Regions from separate parts of the Streptomyces sp. NPDC088923 genome, predicted to be linked through region 2. Evidence: riboswitches for the same ligand, from Rfam matches in the RefSeq annotation. Region 2 holds a riboswitch; each other region holds the start of a gene.
The links. Region 2 has a riboswitch for S-adenosylmethionine ahead of ACIP4O_RS23955 (cell envelope biogenesis protein OmpA). Riboswitches for the same ligand answer to the same signal wherever they lie in the genome.

Region 1 (7,254 bases), on a different contig from region 2:
GCGCGGAAGGCGGAGTCGTTCTCGACCGCGGCGGCCATCGCGTTGCCCGCGTACTTGAGCCGTCTGCTCGGCGTGAACCGCGCGTACTGGCGCAGTTGCGGGGGGAGTTCGGCGACGGTGAGACCGCCGAAACAGGTCGCCACGTACTGGACGACCCGGTGCCGGACGCCTTCGGGCAAGGGCCCCTCCAGCGCCTCCCCCGCCCGGTCCCCGTCGTGCCCGCGCGCCCCGTGCTCGGGTCCGCTCTCGTCGGCCGACTGCCCCGCGCCCTCGTGAGCGCCGCCCTCGTGAGCGCCGCCCTCGTGACCGTCCCGCTCCGCGCCGTGGGGCGCACCGGCGGGCTCGGCGTTCGCTTCCTCCACCATGTCCTCACCCCACTCGCTCGTGCGGGCCGGCTCTCAGGCGGCCGGCCCCGGCCTGTCCACCAGTTCGATCTGGTCCACCGCGTTGCACCAGCGGCAGCGGACCGAGTCGATCGTCTCACTCACGACTTCGCGCTCCTCGACGTTCGGTTTCCCGGCGAGGTCGAGGTGGACGTACTCGACGACCTTCGACGACCGGCTCACGTCGAACCTGGTGAGGTTGCCGCACAGGGTGCAGCGCCAGCGCGTGGTCTCCGTGGGCAGGGGAACGGTCATCGTCCGCTTCGCTTCCTTCTCGTACTCGGTAAAGGCCGTTTATGTTGCCCGTAACCCTACGGCCTGTGGACGGGACCGCGCGGCGGGGACGGAGGCCCGGACTAAAGTGGGCCCACCAGGACAGTGAAGGGGACCAACAGCCGTGATCACCGCGATCGTGCTCATCAAGACCAGCGTCGACCGAATCCCGGAGATCGCCGAGTCCATCGCCGCGCTGGACAGCGTGAGCGAGGTCTTCTCGGTCACCGGCTCCTACGACCTCATCGCGATGGTCCGCGTCGGCCGCCACGAGGACCTGGCCGAGATCATCCCGAACCGGATCAGCAAGATCCCCGGTGTCGCCGCGACCGACACGCACGTGGCCTTCCGCACGTACTCGCAGCACGACCTGGAGGCGGCCTTCGCGATCGGTCTCGATTCCTGAGACCGGGTTCCCGGGGGACGCCTTCCCCGCGCAGGTACGAGAGAGGGGCGCCGGTCCCGCGACCGGCGCCCCTCCCGTGCGTCCCCCTCAGACCGCCGGCACGCAGCGCCCGCCCTCGGTCCGGTACGTCCACCGCGCGCCCTGCTCGACCAGTTCGCGCACCGCGCCCAGGAAGCGCTCGACGTGCTCGTCGGGCGTCCCGGCGCCGAAGCTGACCCGCACCGCGTTGAGCGAGCCGCCCTCGGGCGCCCCGCACTCGCCGGGCGCCCCGGCGTCCGCGCCGAGCAGCGTGCGCACCAGCGGGTGGGCGCAGAAGAGCCCGTCGCGGACCCCGATCCCGTACTCGGCCGAGAGGGCCGCCGCCAGGTGCGAGCTGTTCCAGCCGCTCACGACGAAGGAGAGCACGCCGACCCGCTCGGCCTCGGGGCCGAAGAGCCCGAGGACGCGCACGCCCTCGATCGCGGCGAGCCCGTCCCGCACCCGCGCCACGAGTTGCTGCTCGCGCGCGACGAGCGCGTCGAAACCGGCCTCCGTGAGGGCCTTGCACGCGGAGGCGATCGCGTAGGCGCCGATGACGTTCGGCGAACCCGCCTCGTGGCGCGCGGCGCCGGTGTGCCACTCGACGTCCACGCCGCCGTCCGCGCGCCTGCTCACGGCGCGGCTCGCGCCGCCGCCCGCGAGGTAGGGCTCCGCGTCCTCCAGCCAGTCCGCGCGGCCCGCGAGGACGCCCGCGCCGAAGGGCGCGTACAGCTTGTGGCCCGAGAAGGCGACCCAGTCCACGTCCAGCGCGCTGACCGAGACGGGGTGGTGCGGGGCGAGCTGCGCGGCGTCCAGGACGATCCGCGCGCCGTGCGCGTGCGCGACCCGGGCCAGCTCGGCGACGGGCCACAGCTCGCCCGTCACGTTGGACGCGCCCGTGACGCACACGAGCGCCGCCCCGGTGCCGGTGCGGGCCTTCAGCGCGCTCTCCAGCGTCGCGACGGCCTCGGCGGGGCCGCGCGGGGCGTCGAGGTGGGTCACGGCGGCGGTGCGCCAGGGCAGCAGCGAGGCGTGGTGCTCGGTCTCGAAGACGTACACCTCGCACCCCTCGGGCAGCGCGGCGGCGAGGAGGTTGAGCGAGTCGGTCGTGGAGCGCGTGAAGACCAGCTCGTCGTCCTCGCGGCAGCCGAGGAAGGCGGCGACGTCGGCGCGGGCCGTCTCGAACAGCTCGGTGGAGAGCTGCGAGAGGTAACCGGCACCGCGGTGCACGCTGCCGTAGTACGGGGCGTAGGCGGCGACATCGTTCCAGACGCGCTCCAGGGCCGGGGCGCTCGCGGCGTAGTCGAGCGCGGCGTACTCGACCTCGCCCCCGGTGACGAGCGGCACGCGCACCTCGCGGCCGAGGACGGGCAGCGGAGCGGCGGGGGTGGCGGCGGAGGCGGGAACCGAGGCGGAGGCGGCGGAAACGGACATGGCGAACTCCCGTACGTGAGACGGAGGGCAGCGGAAGGCGAGCTGCGAAGGCTGGGGTTGCGGGCGGTACGAAGTGCCCGGCGGTGTGGGACGGCGAAGGGCGCCGCACCCTGGGGTGATGAAGGGTGTGCGCCCTACGACATTCGCTTGCTCACGGAGAACCGCTCCCTCGACGACCAGGACCCCTGGTGCCTGACGCCGCGAAAGGGAGGTGTGCCAACGCCCCTGTCGGGCGCGGAGGGGTCCGCGCTTGCCGCAGACCTCGCTGCCTGCGGCCAGGTCTTCACCCGGGGCACCCCGCCACGGACGGAGGGTTGCCGGACAGCAGGCCGGGGCCGTAGTCGCTGTCACTCATGACCTGCCCGCATCCTGCCACAGAGACCTGGGCGAGGCCCAGGGGGTTCCACGATGCGAAACGGGGGGTGACACGGCTCCGTGCCACCCCCCGCACCGACGCCTCAGGCGTTGCTGGCCTCGACCCACCGCTCCAGCGCCGCCGCCGCGGCACCCGAGTCCAGCGACTCGGCCGCCCGCGCCATGCCCTCGCCGATCCGGTCCCTCAGCGCCTCCCCGCTCGGGCGCAGTGCCGCGAGGGCCGCCGCCGCGTTGAGGAGCACCGCGTCGCGGACCGGGCCGCGCTCGCCCGCGAAGAGGCGCCGGGCCACCTCGGCGTTGTGCGAGGCGTCGCCGCCGCGCAGGGCCGAGACCGGGGAGAGGCCGAGGCCCACGTCGCGCGGGTCGAAGCTCTCCTCGCGCACCGCGCCGTCCTGGACGATCCACACCCGTGAGGTCGCCGCCGTCGTGAGTTCGTCGAGGCCGTCGTCGCCGCGGAAGACGAGCGCGGAGGAGCCGCGCGCGGCGAGCACCCCGGCCATGATCGGCGCCATCCGGGCGTCGGCGACGCCGGTGGCCTGAGCGCGGACCCGCGCCGGGTTGGTGAGCGGGCCGAGGAAGTTGAAGGTCGTCCGGATGCCCAGCTCACCACGCGCCGCCGCCACGTACCGCAGCGCCGGGTGGAACTTCACGGCGAAGCAGAAGGTGATCCCGGCCTCCTCGGCGACCCGCGCCACCCGCTCCGGGCTCAGCTCCAGGTTCACGCCGAGCTTCTCCAGGACGTCGGAGGCCCCGGACGCCGAGGAGGCGGCGCGGTTGCCGTGCTTGACGACCTTCGCCCCCGTCCCCGCGACGACGACGGCGGACATCGTGGAGATGTTGACGGTCTTGGCCCCGTCGCCGCCCGTACCGACGATGTCGACGCACTCGCCCGACACCTCGATGGTGCGGGCGTGCGCGTACATCGCCTCGACGATGCCGCTGATCTCCTCGACGGTCTCGCCCTTGGCGCGCAGGGCCACGGCGAAGCCCGCGATCTGCGCGTCCGTGGCCTCGCCCCGCATGATGCGGTCCATCGCCCAGGCGGTGTCGGCCGCGGACTGGTCGCGGCCGGAGAGGAGTCCGTCGAGTACGGCCGGCCAGGAGCGGGCCGCCGCGGTATCGCCTCCGACGGGGTGCACAGCGCTCATGGCCGCTCCTGGTGTGTGGGTGCGGGGGCGGGGACGCAGCGCGCCGGCCGCCGTTTCGACGCCCCCCACCCTATCGGCGCGGGGGCAGCGCGAAGGGCCCCGTCCGCCCACCGGGAAGGTGGGACGGGGCGGGGCCCTCAGGTGGCGTGTCGCGTGACAGTGCGGGGATCAGTGGTGGCCGTGGCCGCTCGTGATCTCCTTGTACTCCTCCTCCGTCGGCTTCGGGATCTGGGTCCCGTCGCCGTAGTAGCCCTTGGAGAGCTTGGAGCGGACCTTCTCGGCGCCGGAGACCTTGCGCTTGACGCCGTTCTCGTCGGTGGTCTCACCGATCTCGAAGGGCTTGACCTGCTCGTGCGCGGTGAGCGTGTAGCGCTGCTCGGCGCTGAGCGGCTCGTGCACCTCGATGAACTCGCCGTGCGGCAGGCGCTTGATGATGCCGGACTCGCGCCCGTGCAGCACCTTCTCCTTGTCGCGGCGCTGGAGGCCGAGGCAGATGCGCTTGGTGATGATGAAGGCGAGGACCGGGCCGACGAAGAAGCCGATCCGCACGAACCAGCTGATCGCGTTGAGCGACAGGTGGAAGTGGGTGGCCCACAGGTCGTTGCCGCCGCCGACGAGCGTGATCATGTACATCGTCACCCAGGCGACACCGAGGCCCGTACGGACCGGGGCGTTGCGCGGGCGGTCCAGGATGTGGTGCTCGCGCTTGTCGCCGGTGACCCAGGACTCGATGAACGGGTAGACCGCCATCGCGCCGAGGACGAGGCCGAAGACCACCAGCGGGATGAACACACCGAGGACCAGCGTGTGGCCCCACAGGTTGATCTCCCAGCCGGGCATGACACGGATGAGGCCTTCGGCGAAGCCCATGTACCAGTCGGGTTGCGCGCCGGTGGACACCTGGTCCGGCCGGTACGGGCCGATCGCCCAGATCGGGTTGATCGTCGCGATGCCCGCGATGGCCGCGATGACGCCGAAGACGAGGAAGAAGAAACCCCCGGCCTTCGCCATGTACACCGGGAGCAGCGGCATGCCGACGACGTTCTTCTCGGTCCGGCCGGGACCCGCGTACTGCGTGTGCTTGTGGTAGAAGACCAGGATCAGGTGGCCCACCATGAGGCCGAGCATGATGCCGGGCAGCAGCAGGATGTGGATCGAGTAGAACCGGGCGACGAAGTCGCCGCCGGGGAACTCCCCGCCGAACAGGAACATCGAGATGTACGTGCCGACGATCGGCACGGACAGGATCGCGCCCTGCGTGAAGCGGACACCGGTGCCGGAGAGCAGGTCGTCCGGGAGCGAGTAACCGGTGAACCCGGTGAACATGCCGAGGGCGAAGAGCAGGAAGCCGAACAGCCAGTTGATCTCGCGCGGCTTGCGGAAGGCGCCCGTGAAGAAGACACGCATCATGTGCACGAACATGCCGGCGAGGAAGATGAGCGCGGCCCAGTGGTGGATCTGCCGGATGAGCAGACCGCCGCGGACCTCGAAGCTGATCTTCAGCGTGGAGGAGAACGCCTCCGACATGAGCTGACCCTGCATGGGCGTGTAGGGCCCGCTGTACTCCACCTCGTTCATGCTCGGGTGGAAGAACAACGTCAGGTACACACCCGTGAGGATGATGATGAGGAAGCTGTACATGCAGATCTCGCCGAGCATGAAGCTCGGGTGGTCCGGAAAGATCTTCCGCATGTTGGACTTGGCCAGGCTGTAGATGCCGAGCCGTCCGTCCGCCCAGTCGGCGAGCCGTTCCCCGGCGGGCGCCTGACTGCGGTCCGGCGCGTCCGCGCCGGGTGCGTGTGTGGTCTCGGTGCTCATCCGCGCTCCCAGAAGGCAGGGCCGACGGGCTGGTCGAAGTCGCCGAGCGCTTCGAGGTAACCCTCGTCGTTCACGCCGATCCGCAGCTGCGGCAGCGGGTGACCGGCCGGGCCGAAGATCACTCGGGCGCCGTCGGAGAGGTCGAAGGTGGACTGGTGGCACGGGCAGAGGACGTGGTGCGTCTGCTGCTCGTACAGGCTGATCGGGCAACCGACGTGGGTGCAGATCTTGGAGTACGCGACGATGCCCTGGTGCGACCAGTCCAGCTCGCGCTTGTCCTTGATGTTCTCCGGAGCGATCCGGATGATCATCAGGGCGGCCTTGGCGATCTGGTTCTGGAAGTCGTGGTCCGTCTCCTCCAGGCCCTCGGGCTTGGCGAACGTCAGCGAACCGGTGATGACGTCCTCGGGACGCAGCGGCTCGTTGGTGTTCATGTTGACGATGACCGAGCCCTTTTTCCACTTCGTGGTGCGGAGCTTCTTCTCGGGCAGCGGACCGAGGTCGCGAAGGAGCACGACACCGGAGAGCGGTACGAGGGCCAGCGCGCCGAACATCGAGTTGCGGATCAGCTTGCGGCGGCCGAGGACGGAGTCCTTGGCGCCCTGCTTGAAGTCCGCGATGACCTTCGCGCGGGTGTCATTGTCGGCCTCGATGTCGTGCCGCTCGTCCACGAGCTCGACGTCCGACATCAGGGTGCGCGCCCAGTGGACGGCGCCGGCGCCGATCGAGAACAGCGCGAGGCCCAGGGTCAGGCCGAGCGAGAAGTTCAGCGCGCTGACGTGCCCGAAGGGCCAGATGTAGACGATCTTGCGGGGCTTGAAGATCACGTACGAGGCGATGAAGCCGGCCGTCGCGAGCATCGACAGGGTGAAGAGGAAGGCGACCACGCGCTCGCTGCGCTTGGCGGCCCGCTCGTCCAGGTCCTGGATGCGGTGCTCGTGGGGCGGCAGCCCCGGGTCGGCGAAGGGGTTCTTCGCCAGCTCGGCCGAGTGCTCCTCGGCGCCCTGCCCGGCGGGCAGGTTCTCTTCGGGATTGTCTTGGCTGCTCATGACTTCTTGGCCTTTGCGGTCCGGACGGCGACCCACGTGGCGACGGCGATCAGCGCACCGAGCCCGAAGACCCAGGCGAAGAGACCCTCACTGACGGGACCGAGACCCCCGAGGCTGAGACCACCGGGGTTGGTGGCCTTGTCCCCGTTGACGTCGCGGACGTAAGCGATGATCTGCTTCTTCTGCTTCTCCGGCATCGTGGTGTCGGGGAAGGAGGGCATGTTCTGCGGGCCGGTCTGCATGGCCTCGTAGAGGTGCTTCGGGTCGACGCCCTCCAGCGAGGGAGCGAACTTGCCGTGCGTCAGCGCACCGCCCTCACCGGTGAAGTTGTGACACTGCGCGCAGTTGGT
Region 2 (7,254 bases):
TGATCTTCTTCACGCCGTGGAGCGCGATCAACCTCGTCGACTACTACGTCATCGCCAGGGAGCGGTACGACCTCCCGGCGCTCTCCGACCCGAACGGCCGCTACGGCGGCTGGCGCTGGCGCGCGATCATCACCTACGTCGTCGGCATCCTCATCCAGCTCCCCTTCATCTCGACCGAGTTCTACACGGGCCCGCTCGTCGGCCCGCTCGGCGGCGCCGACATCTCCTGGATCATCGGCCTGGTCATCCCGGCGGTCCTCTACGGGGCCCTGGCCCGCGGCGACCGCGCGGCCCGCGTCCCCGAGAAGATGATCTGGGGCGAGGTGGACAGCCCGTCGGAAGCGCCGCGTGCCGCGACGGCGGGGGACGCGGCGGCGCTGGCGGGGGAGGCGAGGGGCTGAGCCGACTCCGTACGGGAGGAGGGGACATGTGCGCACCATGAAGCCGTACCGGCCACGCGGTCGCGGCGGCTCGCATCCCGGCCCTTCGTGTGTGCCTAGGCTCGGGTCCGACCCGCACAGCCGACAGGGACGGAGACCGCAGGTGGCGACCGAAGAGCGGCAGGACAACGGTGACGGCGGCGGGGCGGGCGTGCCCCGGGTGCTCGTGGTGCGCAACAACGACGGGGACGGGGCGGGGAACTGGGAGCAGTGGCTCGCTGAAGGCGGGGTGCGGCTCGATGCCGTACGGGCCTGGGAGGGCGAGCCGCTGCCGGAACGGGTCGCCCACGACGGGCTGCTCGTCCTCGGCGGCGCCTACCTCCCCGACGACGACGCCCGCGCCCCCTGGCTCGCGGGGACCCGCGAACTCGCCCGGCAGGCGCTCGACGCGGGCGTCCCCTACTTCGGGATCTGCCTCGGCGGGCAACTCCTGGCCCACGTCGCCGGGGGAGAGGTGCGCGGGGAGCACGGGACGCCCGAGTTCGGCAGCGTCCGGCTCACCTTGCGCCCCGAGGCGGCCGACGACCCGCTCTTCCACGGGCTGCCCCCGCACCCGCCCGCGATCGAGAACCACGTCGACGCCATCACGGCGCTGCCGCCGGGCGCGCGGTGGCTCGCGAGCAGCGCCGACTGCCCGTACCAGGGCTTCCGCGTCGGCGCCGCGGCCTGGGGCGTCCAGTTCCACCCCGAGGCGCGCGCCGCGCGCATCACGCGCTGGAACCCGGAGCGCCTCGCCCGCCACGGCGCGCCCGACCCCGCGCACCTCCACGCCCACGCCCTGCGCGAGGCCCCCGAGGCCGAGGCCGCCTGGCGCACCCTCGCCCACCGCTTCGCCGCGCTGGTGACCGAGCGGAGGGGAGCGGGGGTGGCGTGAACGGTGCCGGGCGAGCGGCGCGCAAGGCCCCGCCCGCCCGTTCCGGTCACCTCGCCCCGTACTCCCGCGCCAACGCTCCCTTGAACGCCGGGCGCTCCGCGAGGCCGCGCGCCCAGGCGGTGAGCACCTCGCGCCCGGAGTGCGTGGCGAGCGCCTGGTGCGGCGCGCCGCCTGTCCGGGGCAGCGCGCCGAGCGCCACGAGCGCCGACCACGCGTCGACGTCCGCCGCCGTCAGCCGCTCCCCGAGGACGTACGGCGCGCGCCGCAGCCGCGCCGCGACGACGTCGAGCGGCGCCGTGCCCGGCGCGGCGCCCGTGAAGTCCCACGCCGCTTCGAGCCGGTCGGTCTCGGTGCCGAGCGCGGCGGGGCGCAGCGCGCACGCCCCGCACTCGGCCGACTCGCCGGGGCCGAAGCGGCCGTGCAGGTCGCGCAGGATGTCGGGCGTGTGGTTGCTGACGACGCGCCCGGTCCAGCGGTCGCACAGGGCGGGCACGGTGAGCGCTCCCGCGTAGTGCCGGCGCGTGGCCTCGTAGGAGCGGCGCAGGCTCTCGTACGCGGGCGAGCCGGGGCCTTCGAGCGGGACGAGGGCGAGGGTCTCGGCGAGACCGAGCAGCCGCACCGTCACCGCGACGCGCAGCGCGTCGGCGCGCCGGGGCGTCAGGTACAGCGCGTACCGGTGCGGGGCCGGGTAGAAGCCGTGCCCGCCCGCGACGCCGATGCGCTCCCGCACGACAGGTTCGACCGCTTCGCGCACACGCGGCAGACCACTGCCGGGCCGCGCGGTCGCGGGGGTACAGAGAGGAAGGTCGGGCGAGGAGGGGGCAAGGGTTTTGGACATGGTTCTCCCAGAAGAAGAGAGGGGAGCAGGGCGCGGCACAGGGGACGCACGGAGCGCCGGGATCGCGAAGGACCGAGGGGCGTCAGCGGACCGGTCGGCCTGTCGCCCCGCACACGCGCAGCAGGTCGATGTGGAGCCTGCGGGTGAGGGTGCGGCGCCGGGGGCACACCGGTGAAGGAGAACGGTCGGTACCGTGCGGGGCGAGAGCTCCGGACATGACACCCACCCCTCCCCAGCCACCCCACCGGGGCCGCGCTTGTCCCGCCGCCATGGCGGGACCAGGTCGTCACCCGGGGCACCCCATCGCGGTCGAAGGGTTGCCTGTCAGCGGGCCGGGGCCGATGAACCGCGCGCGGGACGAGCCGCGCGGGCGCTGACGATCGTGACCGTCTCCCCCAGTGTCGGGGCACCGCGACGGACCGTCAAGACGGTGTCCATCCGGAGGCGACCGACGCCCCTCAGCCACCGAACTCCCGCGCCAGCAGCCCGTACACGAACTCGTCGCCCCATCGCCCCTCCCACAGGTCGTTCTCCACCAAGTGGGCCTCGCGGCGCATGCCGAGGCGTTCGCAGACGCGGAAGGACGCGGTGTTCTCGGCGTCCACGCGGGCGTAGAGGCGGTGGGCGCCGAGGGTGAAGGCGAGGTGGGCGAGGGCGCGGGCCGCCTCGGTCGCGTAGCCGCGGCCCACCGCCCCCGGGTGCAGGGACCACCCGATCTCCGCCTGGCGGGCGCGCGGATCGCGCAGGTTCACGCTCACCTCGCCGGCGAGCGCGGGCACGCCGGGCGCGGGCGGCGTGGGGCACACCGCGAGGAGGACCCGGTCGCCCTCCTTCTCCCACGCGGGCGGCACGGCGATCACCGCCTCGCACTCGGCGCGCGTGCGGGGCGGGCGGTACAGGTAGCGGGCGACCTCGGGCAGGCGCTGGTACGCGTGCATCGCGTCGGTGTCCTTTGGCGTGAAGGGGCGCAGCGTCAGGCGGGGGGTGCGCAGGGGGAGAGCGGCGAGGAGGTCCACGGTGCGGCTCCGGGGTCGGGAAAGGGGCGAACCCGCCGATCCTTGGGCGCGGGGACCGCCCGGGGCAACCGGTATTCCGCCGTGCCGGGCCCGGAAAAATCATGCAAGCACGCTTGCTTGTTTTCTCCCGCGCTGTGATGCTGCACCGTGCGACGCCCCCACGCCGCACCAACCCCGGTGAGGAGTAACCGCGTTGACCCCCTCCGCCCCACTCGCCCCGCTCCGTGTCGGCAACGCCTCCGGCTTCTACGGGGACCGTTTCTCCGCCGTGCGTGAGATGCTCTCGGACGGGCCGCTCGACGTGCTCACCGGGGACTACCTCGCCGAGCTGACGATGCTCATCCTCGGCCGCGACCGGCTCAAGGACCCCGCGGCCGGGTACGTCTGCACCTTCCCGCGCCAGCTCGCCGAGTGCCTCCACCTCGTCGCCGAACGCGGCGTCCGCGTCGTCACCAACGCGGGCGGCCTCAACCCGGCGGGACTGGCCGGGGAACTGCGGCGGCTCGTGCGCCGCGAGGGGCTCGACATACCCGTCGCGTACGTGAGCGGGGACGACCTCCTCGCCCACCCCGAGGCGTCCGGCCGCGAGAGCTGGGGCGAGGGCGTGCTCACCGCCAACGCCTACCTCGGCGGCCACGGCATCACCGCGTGCCTGCGCGCGGGCGCCCAACTCGTCGTGACCGGGCGCGTCACCGACGCGGCCCTGGTCAGCGGTGCCGCCGCCGCGCACTTCGGCTGGGAGCCGACCGACCACGACCGTCTCGCGGGCGCCGTCGTCGCGGGGCACCTCCTGGAGTGCGGCGCCCAGGTCACGGGCGGCAACTACAGCGACTTCACCGCCCACGACGTACGCCGCCCCGGCTTCCCGCTCGCCGAGATCGCCGCCGACGGCAGCGCGGTCCTCACCAAGCACCCCGGCACGGGCGGCGCCGTCACGACGGGCACGGTCACAGCCCAGCTCCTCTACGAGACGGGCCCCGCGCGCTACCTCGGGCCCGACGTCGTCGCCCGCCTCGACACCGTGCGCCTCGTCCAGGAGGGCCCCGACCGGGTCCGTGTGCACGGCGTACGGGGCGAGGCGCCGCCGCCCACGCTGAAGGTGGGGCTCAGCCGTCTCGGCGGCCACCGGGGCGAGGTCGTCCTCGTCCTCACCGGACTCGACATCCCCGCCAAGGCCGCACTCGTGCGCGCCCAGCTCACCGAGGCCCTCGCCGAGCGGCCCCCCGCCCGGGCCGACTGGGAACTCGTCCGCACCGACCACCCCGACGCCGCCACCGAGGAGACCGCGAGCGCCCTGCTCCGCCTCGTCGTACGCGACGCGGACCCCGAGACCGTCGGCCGCCGGATCGGCGCCGCCGCCGTCGAACTCGGCCTCGCCGGATACCCCGGCTTCCACCTCACCGCGCCGCCGGGAAGGCCGTCCCCGTACGGCGTGTTCACCGCGACGACCGTCGCACAGACCGCCGTGCGCCACACCGCCCACCTCGCGGACGGCACCAGCGTCGCCATCCCGCCGCCCCCGCACACCGCGACACCCCCGGCGACCGTGCCCGCCGCCGAACTGCCCCCGCCGCCCGCCCCCGGACCCGTGCGCCGGGTCCCGCTCGGGCACGTCGCCGGGGCGCGCAGCGGGGACAAGGGCGGCGACGCCAACCTCGGCGTCTGGGCGCGCGAGCCCGCCGCGTGGCCCTGGCTCGTCCACCACCTCACCACCGAGCGGCTGCGCACCCTCCTCCCCGAGACCGCGCCCCTCCCCGTCACCCGGCACGTCCTGCCCCATTTGCACGCCGTCAACTTCGTGATCGAGGGCCTCCTCGGCGAGGGCGCCGCGGCGCGCGACCGCTTCGACCCGCAGGCGAAGGCGCTGGGGGAGTGGCTGCGCGCGCGCCACACCGACGTACCGGAGGGCCTGCTCGGCCCCGTCCCCGCACCGGAGCCCCCCGAAGCGCCTGAGGAGACCCGCGCGTGACCGCACTGACCAGCACCGTCGACCCCACCGCACCCGACCACCTCGCGCGCCGCGCCGCGCTCCTCGACAAGCTCGCCGCACTCGGCACCGAGCACGCCAAGGCCCTCGCGGGCGGCGGTGAGAAGTACGTGACGCGCCACCACGGGCGCGGCAAGCTCCTCGCCCGCGAGCGCGTCGAACTCCTCCTCGACCGCGACACGCCGTTCCTCGAACTGTCCCCGCTCGCCGGCTGGGGCAGCGACTGGGCCGTGGGCGCCTCGCTCGTCACCGGGATCGGCACCGTCAGCGGCGTCGAGTGCGTCATCACCGCCAACGACCCGACCGTGCGCGGCGGCGCGAGCAACCCCTGGACGCTCAGGAAGGCGCTGCGCGCCAACGAGATCGCCCGCGCCAACCGGCTGCCCGTCATCAGCCTCGTCGAGTCGGGCGGCGCCGACCTGCCCTCGCAGAAGGAGATCTTCATCCCGGGCGGCGCGCTCTTCCGCGACCTCACGCGCCTGTCCGCGGAGGGCATCCCGACCGTCGCCGTCGTCTTCGGCAACTCGACGGCGGGCGGCGCGTACATCCCCGGCATGTCCGACCACGTCGTCATGGTCAAGGACCACGCGAAGGTCTTCCTCGGCGGCCCGCCGCTCGTCAAGATGGCGACCGGAGAGGAGAGCGACGACGAATCACTCGGCGGCGCGGACATGCACGCCCGCACCTCGGGCCTCGCCGACCACCTCGCCCTCGATGAGCCCGACGCCCTCCGCCTCGCCCGCCGCGTCGTCGCCCGCCTCAACCACCGCAAGGCCCACTCGGCACCGGAACCCGCCGCACCGCCCCGCCACGACGCCGAGGAACTCCTCGGTCTCGTCCCCGAGGACCTGCGTGAGCCCTTCGACCCGCGCGAGGTCGTCGCACGGCTCGTCGACGACTCCGACTACGACGAGTTCAAGCCGCTCTACGGCACCAGCCTCACCACCGGCTGGGCGCGCCTGCACGGCTACCCGATCGGCATCCTCGCCAACACGCGGGGCGTCCTGTTCAGCGAGGAGTCGCAGAAGGCGGCCCAGTTCATCCAGCTCGCCAACCAACGCGACATCCCCCTCCTCTTCCTCCACCACACGACCGGCTTCATGGTCGGCAAGGAGTACGAGCAGGGCGGCATCGTCAAACACGGCAGCATGATGATCAACGCCGTCGCCAACTCCCGCGTCCCGCACCTGTCCGTCCTCATCGGCGCCTCCTACGGGGCCGGGCACTACGGCATGTGCGGGCGCGCGTTCGACCCGCGCTTCCTCTTCGCCTGGCCCAGCGCCAAGTCCGCCGTCATGGGCCCCCAGCAACTCGCCGGGGTCCTCTCGCTCGTCGCCCGCGCCTCGGCCGCCGCGAAGGGCCGCCCGTACAACGAGGACGCGGACGCCTCGCTGCGCGCGATGGTCGAGCGGCAGGTCGAGGCCGAGTCCCTGCCCGTCTTCCTCTCGGGGCGCCTCTACGACGACGGCATCATCGACCCGCGCGACACACGCACCGTTCTCGGCCTGTGCCTCTCGGCCGTCCACACGGCCGAAGTCCGGGGCAACCGAGGGGGGTTCGGTGTCTTCCGCATGTAAGGGGCGGTACGGGACGGCCCGGCGCGGACCGTGTGCCCCCGGCCGCCCGCGCCCGTACGAGAGCACCCGCCACCACCCCGCGAGAGGAGCCACCCCATGACCATCACCCCGCGCCCCGTCACCCGTCTCCTCGTCGCCAACCGCGGTGAGATCGCCCGCCGCGTCCAGCGCACCTGCCGCACGCTCGGCATCACCACCGTCGCCGTCCACTCCGATCCCGACACGCACGCCCCGCACACCACCGAAGCCGACCTCGCCGTCCGCCTCCCCGGCGCCGCCCCCGCCGACACCTATCTGCGCGCCGACCTGATCCTGGACGCCGCCAAGGCCTCCGGGGCCGACGCCGTGCACCCCGGCTACGGCTTCCTCTCCGAGAACGCCGCCTTCGCGCGCGCCGTCACCCGCGCCGGGCTCACCTGGATCGGACCGCCGCCCGAGGCCGTCGAGGCGATGGCCTCCAAGACCCGCGCCAAGGACCTCATGGCCCGCGCGGGCGTCCCCCTCCTCGCGGCCGTCGATCCC
Region 3 (7,254 bases), on a different contig from region 2:
CCCAGCGCGCGCGGAACTCCGGGCCGAACGCGGGCTCCAAGGGCGTCTGCCACAGCATGTGGTGGGCGAACCACAGCACGCTGTTGGCGATGTCGTTGTACGCCTCGTGCTGCGTGCGCGGATCGATCCCGAGCATGTGGACACGGCGCCCGCCCGTGTCCGCCGGGTCCAGCTCCGCGCCCGAGCGCCGGGCCGCCTCGCGGTCCGCGTCGCTCAGCGCCGCGCACACCCACACCGCGTCGACCTCGGGCCCGATCGCCGAGAGCCCCGAGACGAGCCCCCCGCCGCCGCGCTTGGCCCTCAGCTCGCCGTGCGCGCCGAACGCGTACGAGACGGGGCCGCGGTTGGAGGCGAGGAGGACGGCGGCACCGGTGCCGGTGCCGGTGGGGCGGGTGGGGTCGTCAGTAGGCATGGTGCATTCCTCGCCTCGGGATCATGGGCTCAAACGTGCGAACTGTGCGGGACTCGGCATCCGCCCCCAACTGCCATGTTCTGCCGCGCCCCCCGCGGGACGACGGCCGACGGACGCACCCGCGCCCCGCCCCCACGCGCCGCCAACGCCCCGCCCCGTGCCCCCCTCAGGCCGCCTCCCTCCGCTCCGTGTACTCCGGGATCTCCCGCATCGGCGGCCGCTCCTCCGTGTCCACGGGATGCGTGTGCGCCGCGAAACCGCCCTCGGGCAGGCGGTCGAACTGGGTCAGCTCGGGGCGTACGAGATGGCCGCGCGCGAGCCGTACCTGCGCCGTGCGGTAGATCGTCGCCGCCATGCGGCCCAGCGCCTGCCCGTCCTGGTGGCGGTGCACCCGCACCCCGACGTCCACCTGCGCGAGCGCGTCGAGCCCCACCGTGTGCAGCGCGTCCACGAGGAGACCCAGCTCGACCCCGTACCCCACGGGGAACGGCAGCTGTTCGAGGAGCGAGCGCCGCCCCGCGTACTCGCCGCCCAGCGGCTGCACGAAACCCGAGAGCCGCGGCCAGTGCATGTTGAGCAGCGGGCGCGCCATGAGTTCGGTGACCCGGCCGCCCTGGCCGGGCTCGGAGCCGAGCGGACGGTCGTACATCGCCTTCACGAGATGCACGTCCCGCTCGGCGAGGAGCGGGCCGAGGATGCCGGTCACGAAGGCGGACCGGAAGTCCTTGAGGTCCGCGTCGACGAAACAGATCAGCTCACTGTCGGTCGCGAGCAGCGAGCGCCACAGCACCTCGCCCTTGCCCGGCACGGCGGGCAGCCGCGGCAGCACCGCGTCCCGGTGCACGACCCGCGCCCCGGCCGCGCGCGCGACCTCGGCGGTGCGGTCCGTGGAGCCCGAGTCGAGGACGACGAGTTCGTCGACGAGAGGGACGGCTTCGACGAGTTCACGCCGGATGACGTCGACGATCGCGCCGACGGTCGCCTCCTCGTTCAGTGCCGGAAGGACGACGGCCACCGAGGCCCCCGTGGCGCGTTTGAGCGCGGCGAGCCGTTCCACGGGCCAGTCGTTCGCGGTCCAGGAGCGATGCTCCAGCCAGCGTTCCACCTCTTCGATCACGGCGTCTGTCCCCTCGTGCGTACGGACCCGGTGCGAGGCCCTTCGACTGCCGCCCCTTGCGGAGGGCGCCGATGAGATCTTCATCTCGGCGTGCGGACGGCTCGCTCCACGATCCAGGGCTTCGGTTACAGTCTTGAACAACGCGGGTGACCATCCCATGTCGGGGTGCGCTGTCACCTTGTGTCACAAACGCCCCGGGCCCGAAGCCCGGGTGCCACAACGCTCATCCAGAGGGGCAGAGGGATACGGCCCGTTGAAGCCCCGGCAACCCTCCAGCCAGTCTCCGCGCGGTTCACCGATACCGCCACCGAAGGCCCTGGCTCGGGAAGGTGCCAATTCCGTCTCGCGGCGAGATGCGCCGCGGGGAAGATGAGGAGAAAGGGCCTCCCCATGGCTGTGCAAGCCGCCGAAACCCCGCAGAACACCACCTCCGCCGTCGACCTCGGCCCCGCCGTCGCGCTCTCCTGTCGCGAGTGCGGCGAGCGCTTCCCGCTCGGCCCGGTCTTCGCCTGCGAAAGCTGCTTCGGCCCCCTTGAGGTCGCCTACGAGCTGCCGTCCGGCGACGTCGAGGAACTGCGCCGCGCGATCGAGGCCGGCCCCAAGAACATCTGGCGTTACGCACCGTTGCTGCCCGTGCCCGCCGACGTGGCGAGCCACCCCAACACCAACCCCGGACTCACGCAACTCGTGAAGGCGGACCGGCTCGCGAAGGAACTCGGCGTCACCGGCGGCCTCTACGTCAAGGACGACTCCGGGAACCCCACGCACTCCTTCAAGGACCGCGTCGTCGCGATCGCCGTCGAGGCCGCGCGCGCCTTCGGCTTCACGACCCTGTCCTGCTCCTCGACGGGCAACCTCGCGGGGGCCGTCGGCGCCGCCGCCGCCCGCGCCGGCTTCCGCTCCTGCGTCTTCATCCCGCACGACCTGGAGCAGGGCAAGGTCGTCATGGCCGCGGTCTACGGCGGCGAGCTCGTCGGCATCGAGGGCACGTACGACGACGTGAACCGCTTCTGCTCCGAGCTGATCGGCGACCCGCTCGGCGAGGGCTGGGGCTTCGTCAACGTCAACCTGCGCCCGTACTACGGCGAGGGCTCGAAGACGCTGGCGTACGAGATCTGTGAACAGCTCGGCTGGGAGATCCCCGACCAGATCGTCATCCCGGTCGCCTCCGGCTCGCAGCTGACGAAGATCGACAAGGGTCTGAAGGAACTGATCAGGCTCGGTCTCGTCGCGGACAAGCCGTACCGGATCTTCGGCGCGCAGGCCGAGGGCTGCTCGCCGGTCTCGACCGCGTACAAGGCCGGGCACGACGTCGTACGCCCGCAGAAGCCGAAGACGATCGCGAAGTCCCTCGCGATCGGCAACCCGGCCGACGGCCCCTACGTGCTCGACATCGCCCGCCGCACGGGCGGCGCCGTCGAGGACGTGGACGACGAGCAGGTCGTGGACGCGATCAAGCTCCTCGCGCGCACCGAGGGCATCTTCGCCGAGACGGCGGGCGGCGTCACGGTCGGTGTCACGCGCAAGCTCATCGAGAACGGGCAGCTCGACCCCGCCCTGACCACCGTCGTCCTCAACACCGGCGACGGCCTCAAGACCCTGGACGCGGTCGCCCCGACCACCGGGCCCACCGCGACCATCCGCCCCGACCTGGACGCCTTCCGCGCCGCCGGTCTCGCGGGCTGAGCCCGGCCGGGCTCCGCTGAGCCCCGGCCGAGCCCGTCCCCCCAACTTTCCGCGCTGCCCGAGAAAGGCCACGCCATGAGCGTTTCCGTTCGTATCCCGACCATCCTGCGCACCTACACCGGCGGCCAGGCCGAGGTCCCCGCCGAGGGCGCGACCGTCGCCGAGGTCCTCGCCGACCTGGAGCGCAACCACACCGGCATCTCTGCCCGCGTCCTCGACGACGACGGCAAGCTCCGCCGCTTCGTCAACCTCTACGTCAACGACGACGACATCCGCTTCGAGCAGGGCCTCGACACCGCCACCCCGGACGGCACGGGCATCTCGATCATCCCGGCGGTCGCCGGCGGCTGCTGAGCCCCGCGCCGGACGGTCCCCGCCTCGCCCGTACCCCTCGCTTCACCCCTGCCCCCTCCGCACCACAAGCGGAGGGGGCAATTCCATGGGATTCGCAGGAGTAGAGTCGGGGTATTGCTTCGCCCCTTTCTTCACGGCGGCTCCAGGAATCCCCGACGCCGCACGCGCACCTGTCGGAAACCTGGGAATCAATTCCGCTTTCCGTGCCGCCCATTTGCGGCTTTGCGTTCCTTTTGCCGGGCCCGACGTGTCCTGAACTCCCGTGAATTCTCCGGCCATGTCAGGATGCGGGCCGAGCCGATTTCTCGTCCGACTGACCTGTTGCGGACGGCAGTTGGGCAGATACATTCAGCGGCGGTCGACGCGTTCCGGCGCACGCCCCCCAAGATTCCCGCGGGGGTGAGGTCTGACCCGGGTGCGCGAAGTGCGTTCCTGTGCAAGGGCCAGTAATAGGGGAGTTAGGCATGGCTCAGGGCACCGTCAAGTGGTTCAACGCGGAGAAGGGCTACGGCTTCATCGCGGTCGACGGTGGTGCGGATGTATTCGTCCACTACAGCGCGATCCAGATGGACGGTTACCGCACCCTGGAGGAGGGTCAGCGGGTCGAGTTCGAGATCTCGCAGGGCCAGAAGGGCCCGCAGGCGGACATGGTCCGCGCTGCCGCCTGAACAGCGCTCCGACCGGTACGGGGCCCCGCGGCCGCGTACGACACGACATGACGAGCACGGGCGAGGGCCCGCACCCGGAGAGCGGGGGCGGGCCCTCGCCGCGTGTGCGCGTACGCGCGGCGGGCGCGGCGGCCCCGGACGGGCCGGCGTCCGGGGCCGCCGCGCCCGCGCGCTTACACGCACGGGTGGCATGGGTCGGCCCCGGGTCGGGTAAGGCGCACTCAAGTGGCTTGCACTCGATGGGGCAGAGTGCTAATCATTAGCGTTAGCACTCTGATGGTGAGAGTGACAGAGAGACCGGGTCGGTGAGGCCCGGCGGCCCCGCCGTGGCAAGGAATTCGGCGCGGGTCCCAGGCCGTCCGTCGCGGGCGCCACACGGTCCCTCAGCCCACCCCGTGTCCTGGGAGGACCACTTCACATGGCCAAGATCATCGCGTTCGACGAGGAGGCGCGGCGCGGCCTTGAGCGCGGTATGAACCAGCTCGCCGACGCCGTCAAGGTGACCCTCGGTCCCAAGGGCCGCAACGTCGTCCTGGAGAAGAAGTGGGGCGCCCCCACGATCACCAACGATGGTGTCTCCATCGCCAAGGAGATCGAGCTGGAGGACCCGTACGAGAAGATCGGCGCCGAGCTGGTCAAGGAGGTCGCGAAGAAGACGGACGACGTCGCCGGTGACGGCACGACGACCGCGACCGTCCTGGCCCAGGCCCTGGTCCGCGAGGGCCTGCGCAACGTGGCCGCCGGCGCCAACCCGATGGCCCTGAAGCGCGGCATCGAGCAGGCCGTCGAGGCCGTCTCGGGCGCGCTCCTGGAGCAGGCCAAGGACGTGGAGACCAAGGAGCAGATCGCCTCCACCGCCTCCATCTCCGCCGCCGACACCCAGATCGGCGAGCTCATCGCCGAGGCCATGGACAAGGTGGGCAAGGAAGGCGTCATCACCGTCGAGGAGTCCCAGACCTTCGGTCTGGAGCTGGAACTCACCGAGGGTATGCGCTTCGACAAGGGCTACATCTCGGCGTACTTCGCCACCGACATGGAGCGCATGGAGTCGTCGCTCGACGACCCGTACATCCTCATCGCGAACTCCAAGATCAGCAACGTGAAGGACCTCCTTCCGCTGCTGGAGAAGGTCATGCAGTCCGGCAAGCCGCTGCTGATCATCGCCGAGGACGTCGAGGGCGAGGCGCTCTCCACCCTGGTCGTCAACAAGATCCGCGGCACCTTCAAGTCCGTCGCGGTCAAGGCCCCCGGCTTCGGCGACCGCCGCAAGGCCATGCTCGGCGACATCGCCATCCTCACCGGTGGCCAGGTCATCTCCGAGGAGGTCGGCCTCAAGCTGGAGAACGCCGGCATCGAGCTGCTCGGCCGCGCCCGCAAGGTCGTCATCACCAAGGACGAGACGACCATCGTGGACGGCGCCGGCGACAGCGAGCAGGTCGCGGGCCGCGTCAACCAGATCCGCGCCGAGATCGAGAACAGCGACTCGGACTACGACCGAGAGAAGCTCCAGGAGCGCCTGGCGAAGCTCGCCGGTGGCGTCGCCGTCATCAAGGCCGGTGCCGCGACCGAGGTCGAGCTCAAGGAGCGCAAGCACCGCATCGAGGACGCCGTGCGCAACGCCAAGGCGGCTGTCGAGGAGGGCATCGTCGCCGGCGGCGGCGTGGCCCTGCTCCAGGCCTCCGCGGTCTTCGACAAGCTGGAGCTCGAAGGCGACGAGGCGACCGGCGCTGCCGCCGTGCGCACCGCCCTGGAGGCCCCGCTCAAGCAGATCGCCGTCAACGCCGGCCTCGAAGGCGGCGTCGTGGTGGAGAAGGTCCGCAACCTTGAGGTCGGCTACGGCCTCAACGCCGCGACCGGCGAGTACGTGAACATGATCGCCGAGGGCATCCTCGACCCGGCCAAGGTCACGCGCTCCGCCCTCCAGAACGCGGCCTCCATCGCCGCGCTCTTCCTCACCACCGAGGCCGTCATCGCCGACAAGCCGGAGAAGGCCGCCCCGGCCGCCCCGGGCGGCATGCCGGGCGGTGACATGGACTTCTGATCCGGCCCCCGGCCGCACGGCCGGGCTCGGATGAGGGTTCCCCGGGGCCCGTACGTCTGCGGACGTGCGGGCCCCGGTTGCGTGTGGGGGGCTTGCTGGGCGAGGCGGGTACGGGTTCCCTGCGGGGCGGGGTGGGGGCCCGCGCGCGTACGGCGCGGGCGGCTCGTGCCCGTACCGCGTCGGGCGGGCGCCGTTCCTGCGCCCCGTACACGTGAAAGCGGCACCTCCCGGTCCAGGAGGTGCCGCTTCTTCGTGTGGCCGACCGTCCGCGTTCCCCCGGGGAGCGACGGCCGTGCCGGGTGCGGCCCGCGTCGCTTCCCCCGAATCCGGCGCGGGCCGCCCCCGTACCACCGCCCCGTTCCGGACGGTCGTCACCGGGACAGGATGCCGTGAACGGGCCCGGCAGGGTATGAGTACTTGTACTCATAGAGGCGGTCACGGCGAACGTCGCGGGCCGCGCGGCCCGACAGCCTCACGGACTTCTCGTACTCCAGGAAGAGGACGGCACGGTGGACGGAGCGGACGCGGACCCCGTCGCGCTCGCCCGGCTGCTCGAACTCGCCGTCGCGGCACTCCACGAGACCCGCCCCGAACAGCTGTGGGCCCTCGCCTTCACCGAACTGCTCGACGCGCTCGACGCCGACCTCGCCGTCCGCAAGGCCGGGGAATGGAACCCGGGCGAGGGCACCGTCCGGCTGTGGACCCCCGAGGGCCCGGCCCACCACCTCCTCGGCCCCGACCAGCTCGACGTGATCCGCGCCGGCTACCCCTTCGTCGACCACTACACCGCCGGCCACCCCCTCGAACCCCTCACCGCCCGCACCACCGCCGGAGCCCACGCCTGGCGCCACGCCGCACCCGCCGGACGCCTGCGCGACGCGCTCGGCTCCACCGACATCCTCGCCCTGCCGCTCCCGCGCCCCGAGAACGGCGCCATCAACGGCTGTCTCCTGCACCGCACGGGCCGCACCCCCTT

Region 1: it holds a riboswitch for S-adenosylmethionine, as region 2 does, so the genes downstream of both, ACIP4O_RS09480 (aminotransferase class V-fold PLP-dependent enzyme) here and ACIP4O_RS23955 (cell envelope biogenesis protein OmpA) in region 2, are expected to answer to the same signal.
Region 3: it holds a riboswitch for S-adenosylmethionine, as region 2 does, so the genes downstream of both, thrC (threonine synthase) here and ACIP4O_RS23955 (cell envelope biogenesis protein OmpA) in region 2, are expected to answer to the same signal.

Annotation. Positions count from the first base shown of each region.
Region 1 covers NZ_JBIVIO010000001.1:2,095,512-2,102,765, reverse strand. The annotation lists gene ACIP4O_RS09495 (NYN domain-containing protein) at 1-365, opposite strand, end outside; gene ACIP4O_RS09490 (hypothetical protein) at 399-638, opposite strand; gene ACIP4O_RS09485 (Lrp/AsnC family transcriptional regulator) at 781-1,062, shown strand; gene ACIP4O_RS09480 (aminotransferase class V-fold PLP-dependent enzyme) at 1,150-2,514, opposite strand; SAM riboswitch class IV at 2,756-2,873, opposite strand; gene trpD (anthranilate phosphoribosyltransferase) at 2,973-4,037, opposite strand; gene ACIP4O_RS09470 (cytochrome bc complex cytochrome b subunit) at 4,206-5,855, opposite strand; gene ACIP4O_RS09465 (Rieske 2Fe-2S domain-containing protein) at 5,852-6,904, opposite strand; gene ACIP4O_RS09460 (c-type cytochrome) at 6,901-7,254, opposite strand, start outside.
Region 2 covers NZ_JBIVIO010000007.1:31,978-39,231, reverse strand. The annotation lists gene ACIP4O_RS23965 (purine-cytosine permease family protein) at 1-401, shown strand, start outside; gene ACIP4O_RS23960 (type 1 glutamine amidotransferase) at 544-1,314, shown strand; gene ACIP4O_RS23955 (cell envelope biogenesis protein OmpA) at 1,361-2,068, opposite strand; SAM riboswitch class IV at 2,400-2,540, opposite strand; gene ACIP4O_RS23950 (GNAT family N-acetyltransferase) at 2,611-3,168, opposite strand; gene ACIP4O_RS23945 (acyclic terpene utilization AtuA family protein) at 3,362-5,137, shown strand; gene ACIP4O_RS23940 (acyl-CoA carboxylase subunit beta) at 5,134-6,732, shown strand; gene ACIP4O_RS23935 (biotin carboxylase N-terminal domain-containing protein) at 6,829-7,254, shown strand, end outside.
Region 3 covers NZ_JBIVIO010000001.1:566,610-573,863, forward strand. The annotation lists gene ACIP4O_RS02750 (trehalose-6-phosphate synthase) at 1-412, opposite strand, end outside; gene ACIP4O_RS02755 (glucosyl-3-phosphoglycerate synthase) at 579-1,529, opposite strand; SAM riboswitch class I at 1,750-1,905, shown strand; gene thrC (threonine synthase) at 1,920-3,215, shown strand; gene ACIP4O_RS02765 (MoaD/ThiS family protein) at 3,291-3,569, shown strand; gene ACIP4O_RS02770 (cold-shock protein) at 4,034-4,237, shown strand; gene groL (chaperonin GroEL) at 4,656-6,278, shown strand; gene ACIP4O_RS02780 (response regulator transcription factor) at 6,788-7,254, shown strand, end outside.